Linked DNA regions of Saccharobesus litoralis. The main gene of each other region encodes a partner of the protein of the gene in region 2 in a complex. Links are inferred from orthologs where the notes say so. Each region holds a gene or a part of one and is shown on either strand. Other genes may lie near its edges. The genes, in order: accD and accC.

The links.
Region 1: the proteins of accC (region 2) and accD are in contact, whole or in part, in a solved structure (PDB 8UXZ), measured with the Escherichia coli proteins. The link is inferred for Saccharobesus litoralis from one-to-one orthologs.

What each region holds. Positions count from the first base shown.
Region 1 is NZ_CP026604.1:3,841,126-3,844,348, reverse strand. The notes cover bases 1-2,893. They hold accD (acetyl-CoA carboxylase, carboxyltransferase subunit beta), read right to left. Parts: upstream 1,934-2,893; coding sequence 1,067-1,933; downstream 1-1,066. Other genes in these bases: truA (tRNA pseudouridine(38-40) synthase TruA), read right to left, coding at 2,121-2,893; folC (bifunctional tetrahydrofolate synthase/dihydrofolate synthase), read right to left, coding at 1-1,020. In the rest of the region: more of truA, read right to left, coding at 2,894-2,915; C2869_RS22685 (FimV/HubP family polar landmark protein), read right to left, coding at 2,977-3,223.
Region 2 is NZ_CP026604.1:1,261,306-1,264,543, forward strand. What follows is about bases 101-3,008. They hold accC (acetyl-CoA carboxylase biotin carboxylase subunit), read left to right. Parts: upstream 101-835; coding sequence 836-2,182; downstream 2,183-3,008. Other genes in these bases: aroQ (type II 3-dehydroquinate dehydratase), read left to right, coding at 101-331; accB (acetyl-CoA carboxylase biotin carboxyl carrier protein), read left to right, coding at 365-820; prmA (50S ribosomal protein L11 methyltransferase), read left to right, coding at 2,322-3,008. In the rest of the region: more of aroQ, read left to right, coding at 1-100; more of prmA, read left to right, coding at 3,009-3,197. UniProt on the Escherichia coli protein: This protein is a component of the acetyl coenzyme A carboxylase complex; first, biotin carboxylase catalyzes the carboxylation of the carrier protein and then the transcarboxylase transfers the carboxyl group to form malonyl-CoA.

The DNA.
Region 1 (3,223 bases), 2.6 Mb from region 2 along the record:
AACCTGCACGGTTTCTTCTACTGCTTTATCCTTTAATATACCGACAACAGCATAAACCTTAGCTTGAGGTTTGTTAACCAAGTACGCATTAAGCTGTTGTTTAATATATTCTGCCGCCTGTACGTTATGGCCTACATCAAGAATAACATCAGGTGAACGAGCAATAACCTGCCAACGCCCTGCTAAACTGAAACTTGATAAAGCTTGCTGCAATAGCTTTTTATCAAGAACAATATTTAATTTATTTAATGCAGCTAAGACAGTCGCGGCATTTTGTAGTGGCATGTGAGGCACAGGTAAATCAGAAAACGATTTGTCCGCCATGGTAAATTGCCAAACATCATTACTTTTCTGCCACTGATAATCGGTTAACGCGCAGGTTAAATCAACTTTTTGTTCATTAGCATGATCAAGTAAAGACTGCGGAGGTTCTAGATCGCCACATATAGCTAAACCTGAATGACGCATAATCCCAGCTTTTTCAAAACCAATTTTCTCTCGGGTATTACCTAACCAATCCATATGATCTAATGCCACCGTAGTCACAATAGCGAGGTCATTATCAACAATATTGGTTGCATCTAAACGGCCGCCTAAACCGACTTCTAGGATAACAAAATCGGGTTGTGCTTGTGCCAACAAAACTAAAGCCGCTAACGTACCCATTTCAAAGTAAGTTAAACTGATGTCACCACGGGCTTGTTCAACACATTCAAATGCTTGACAATGTTCCAGCTCGCTAAACCATTGATTATTCAGGGTCACTCGCTCACGATAATCGTTCATGTGAGGAGAGTTATAACAACCAACTTGATAACCGTGATGAGTCAAGACATGCTGTAATAAGCCACAAGTTGTACCTTTACCGTTGGTACCACCAACTAAAATTACCTGACTATTTGATAAATTCAGGTTTAAGCTTTGGTAAACACGCTTAATACGCTCAAGGCCAAGTTCGATATTGGCTGGATGGATGGATTCGAGATGGGACAGCCAAGCTGCTATGGAATTAAAACGCATAGCAGCTAGCAAAGTCACTAAAAATTAGGGATAAGCCCATAAATAATTAATATTGTTCTACCGAAGGTAAGTTCATCAGTTTGCTTAATACGCTTGCTAACTTATGACGCATTTCGCGACGGTCAACAATCATATCTATTGCACCTTTTTGCAATAAGAACTCACTGCGTTGAAAACCTTCTGGTAATTTTTCACGTACCGTCTGCTCAATAACACGAGGGCCAGCAAAACCAATTAATGCTTTAGGTTCGGCAACATTCACGTCGCCTAACATAGCTAAACTTGCTGATACACCGCCCATTGTCGGATCGGTTAATACTGAAATGTAAGGTAAACCTTTTTCACTCATTTTAGCTAACGCCGCACTGGTTTTAGCCATTTGCATAAGAGAGAACAAGGCTTCTTGCATACGCGCACCGCCACTTGCTGAAAAACAAATCAAAGGTAGATTTTCTTTTAAACACACCTCTGCTGCTTTTACAAACTTAGCACCAACCACTGACGCCATTGAACCACCCATAAAGGAGAATTCAAATGAACAGGCCACAACAGGTACACCTTTAACTTGACCACGCATAACAACTAACGCGTCTTTCTCGTCAGTTGATTTTTGAGCTGCGGTGATACGGTCTTTATATTTTTTTGAATCTTTAAATTTAAGTGCATCTTGCGGTTCAAGCTCAGCCGCTATTTCGGTTCTGTTTTCAGTGTCCAAAAAGCTTTCTAAACGCTTACGAGCACCAATACGCATGTGGTGACCACATTTAGGACAAACATTTAAGTTTTGCTCTAATTCAGCGTTATAAATAATGGCATTACAATCAGAACACTTAGCCCAAACACCTTCAGGCACATTCGCTTTTTTCTGAGCGCTGACATTGGTTTTAGGCAGAATTTTTTCAATCCAACTCATGGGTGATCTCTAACACAAATACAAGGAAATAACGGGGTTCTAATCTGTCTATATAATAATTAAGATGCCCCACGCAAAATTGTCGCTAATTAAAGCATAAAGCTCAGCAAATATTAACCTCAACTGGTCTAAACTGTAAAAATTCTATCTTATCTGTTTACTTTTTAACCTCACTTGGTTTCAAGCACTAATTATCAGCAAAAAATAAAGGACCCATTGGCACTTGAGGAATATTTAATTCATCCGGATAAAATACACGGACTAAATATAACCCATTGGGTTTAGCGGTAGCCGCCGCCAGTGTACGATCTTTACCCGCTAATAATTCACTAATCCAAGAGACTGGTTTTTCCGCACAGCCAATCACCAATAATGCCCCTACAATATTACGAACCATATGGTGTAAAAATGCATTAGCCTGTATATCAACTACAAGGTAATCACCATAGCGATTTACCCAACAATGGCTAACATGACGAAATGGTGTTTTAGATTCACAACTAGAAGAACGAAAGGCTGAAAAATCTTGCTCACCTAAAAATAATTGAGCCGCTTGATGCATTAAATGATGATCCAGCGGTTCATAAAACTGAGTCAAACCACTACGCAGTATCGCAGGTCGTTCGCGGCGATTGTAAATTATGTATCGATAACGTCGTGCTGTGGCACTGTATCTAGCATCAAAGTCAGGCGAAACGGGTTTTGCCCACTTTATCGCGATGTCATCCGGCAAATTGGAATTGGCACCCAATACCCAAGATTTCTCTAAACGCTCTACGGGAGAATCAAAATGAACAACCTGCCCTGTAGCATGAACACCAGCATCGGTACGCCCTGCACAAGTTAATTCCAATTGACTATTTGCAACGAGTGATAAAGCCTGCTCGACTTTATGCTCAACGCCTATAACCCCTGGCGTATATTGCTTTTGCCAACCAGAATAATTTGCACCATTGTATTCAATACCAACTGCGTAGCGCATAGAAAACCTTTAAGGGATGAAAATTGGCGGCTAGTATAAGACTCGCCGCCTGAAGTGCAACTTATTCGTCGATTTCTAACTGATCAAGTAACTTTGTTGCTTCGTCTCGCTGATTGGCGTCACCTTTTGCTATCACTTTTTCAAGCGCGGTAATAGCCCCATCAACATCATTTATTTCAATGTAAGCTCGCGCTAAATCAAGTTGTGATGTCATGCCTGACTCATTACCAAGATCAACATCAATTAATTCAATATTTTCTTTTTGAATAAATTCCTCTAACCCGACATCCATATCAGCAGGCTGATAA
Region 2 (3,238 bases):
AGCCGCTTCTTTAGGCTTATCACTTGAAAGTGTCCAGTCTAACTCGGAAGCTGAGCTAATTGAGCGCATTCACGCTGCATTTCAACAAGTTGACTTTATTATTATCAACCCAGCGGCCTTTACCCACCAAAGTGTGGCGTTGCGTGATGCTATTTTAGCGGTTGATATTCCTTTTATTGAAGTGCACATATCCAACGTGCACAAGCGCGAAGCATTTCGCCACCATTCCTATTTTTCAGACGTTGCCCAAGGCGTAATTTGCGGTTTGGGCATTGCCGGTTACAGCTATGCGCTGCAATCAGCACATGAGTTTTTATCCAAAGCAGAATAACTTTTATTACAAGAGAGAATAACCACTATGGCTATGGACATTCGTAAAGTTAAAAAATTAATCGAACTAGTTGAAGAATCAGGTATCTCTGAATTAGAGATCACTGAAGGTGAAGAGTCTGTACGCATTAGCCGTGCGGCTCCAGTAGCAGCGGTTGCAGCTCCAGTAGCAGCGGTTGCGGCTCCAGTAGCAGCACCGGCCGCAGCACCTACGGCTCCAGCAGAAGCTGCGCCTGCAGCTCCAGCAGGCCCAACTGGTCACGTAGTTAAATCACCTATGGTTGGTACTTACTACTCATCTCCTAAGCCAGACGCTCCTTCTTTCGTAGAAGTTGGTGCTCAAGTATCTGTAGGTCAAACATTGTGTATCGTTGAAGCAATGAAAATGATGAACGAAATCACTGCAGACAAAGCCGGTACAATTAAGACTATCTTCGCGCAAAACGGCGACGCATTAGAATTCGACCAACCACTATTCGAAATCGAATAATAAGGTCGGCTTACTATGTTAGATAAACTAGTCATTGCAAACCGAGGCGAGATCGCGTTGCGTATTTTACGCGCGTGTAAAGAGCTCGGTATTAAAACGGTTGCGGTTCACTCGCAAGCCGATAAAGAGTTAAAGCACGTTTTGTTGGCTGACGAAACCATTTGTATTGGTAAAGCACCTTCAATCGACAGCTATTTAAATATTCCTCGCATTATTGCGGCGGCTGAAGTCACCGATGCCGTGGCTATTCACCCCGGCTATGGTTTCTTATCAGAAAATGCTGATTTTGCCGAGCAAGTAGAACAAAGTGGCTTTATTTTTGTTGGTCCAAAAGCGGATTCAATTCGCATTATGGGTGACAAAGTTGAAGCGATTAAAGCCATGAAAAAAGCTGGCGTACCTTGTGTACCTGGTTCTGATGGCCCACTTGGTGAAGATGCGCAAACTAACAAGCAAATCGCTAAGCGTATTGGTTATCCGATCATTGTTAAAGCTGCCGGTGGTGGTGGTGGTCGTGGTATGCGTGTTGTGCGCTCTGAAGCTGAGTTAATTGAGTCAATTGAATTAACGAAATCAGAAGCCGGTGCTGCATTTAACAACGACATGGTTTACATGGAAAAATTCCTTGAAAACCCACGTCACGTTGAAGTTCAAGTATTAGCAGATGGCCAAGGTAACGCAATTCACTTAGGCGAGCGTGACTGTTCAATGCAACGTCGTCACCAAAAAGTCGTTGAAGAAGCGCCAGCGCCAGGTATCACTGAAGAAATGCGTAAGTTCATTGGTGAACGCTGTACGCGTGCTTGTATCGAAATTGGTTATCGTGGTGCGGGTACGTTCGAATTCTTATTCGAAAACGGCGAATTCTACTTTATCGAAATGAATACGCGTATTCAGGTTGAGCACCCAGTTACTGAAATGGTTACCGGTGTTGACTTGATTAAAGAGCAATTAAAAATTGCCGCTGGCCAGCCATTATCGTTAACTCAAGACGATATTAAAATTAAAGGCCATGCGATCGAATGTCGTATTAACGCTGAAGATCCAGAGCGCTTTATTCCTTCACCGGGTAAAATCACTCGTTTCCATTCACCAGGCGGTATGGGTGTACGCTGGGATTCGCACATTTATGCGGGTTACACAGTACCACCTCACTACGACTCTATGATTGGTAAGCTGATTACGTTTGGCGAAAATCGCGGTATTGCGATTGCCCGTATGAAAAATGCACTAGACGAGTTAGTGGTTGAAGGTATTAAAGTTAATGTACCTTTACAACAAAAGATAATGGATGACGAGAACTTCCAAAATGGTGGTAGCAATATCCACTATTTAGAGAAAAAACTCGGAATGGATCACTAGTTTCCTTTCTGGACTTGTGATTTGGCAGTAATCTGCCGACAAAAGGCGTCGCTTGTAATTTAAAGCGTCGCCTTTTTTGTTTAGCCAGTTTAGGCTAAAATCCCCGCCTTAAAATTTTAAACACCAATCGAGACCCGCCATGCCTTGGATCCAAGTTCGTTACACGACAGATAAAGAATCAGCCGATGCCATTTCCGACCATATGACAGGCACGGGCGCCGCAGCAGTCACCTTTCTTGATGCAGCAGACACCCCCATTTACGAACCTATGCCTGGCGAATTTTTATTGTGGGAAGCGACAACCGTAGTGGGTTTATATGATGCTGAAGTCGATGTTGATAAAATCTTACTGCGTTTACAAGCATCCAATGCCGGCAGCAAAGGTTTTTATAAAGTAGAGCAGCTTGAAGATAAAGACTGGGTACGCGAATGGATGGATAGCTTTCATCCTATGCAATTTGGTGAGCGTTTGTGGATCTGTCCATCGTGGCGCGATGTCCCTGACGAACAAGCCGTTAATGTCTTGCTCGATCCCGGTTTAGCTTTTGGTACCGGCACCCATCCAACTACAGGCTTATGTTTACAATGGCTAGACAGCCACATTCAAGATGACCAAGTCGTGGTCGATTTTGGCTGCGGTTCAGGCATATTAGCTATTGCCGCACTCAAACTAGGAGCGCAACGGGTTGTCGGTATCGATATTGACCCTCAAGCGATTGAAGCGTCCAAAGAAAACGCTAAACGTAACCAAGTTGAAGATAAAATCGAATTATTTTTACCGAATAACCAACCCAATCTGCAAGCCGACGTCGTCGTAGCAAATATTTTAGCGGGACCACTACGTGAATTAGCACAAGTGATAACCGATTATGTAAAACCTGGCGGTAAGTTAGCCCTATCAGGCATACTTGCTAGCCAAGCAGAACAAATTTGCGAGATATATGCCCAGTGGTTTGACTTAGACCCAGTCGCTCAACAAGAAGATTGGTGTCGAGTATCTGGTACTAAACGATAATTAATCCTAGGTAAAGGGTTACGCTAACGGGCTGTTCCATG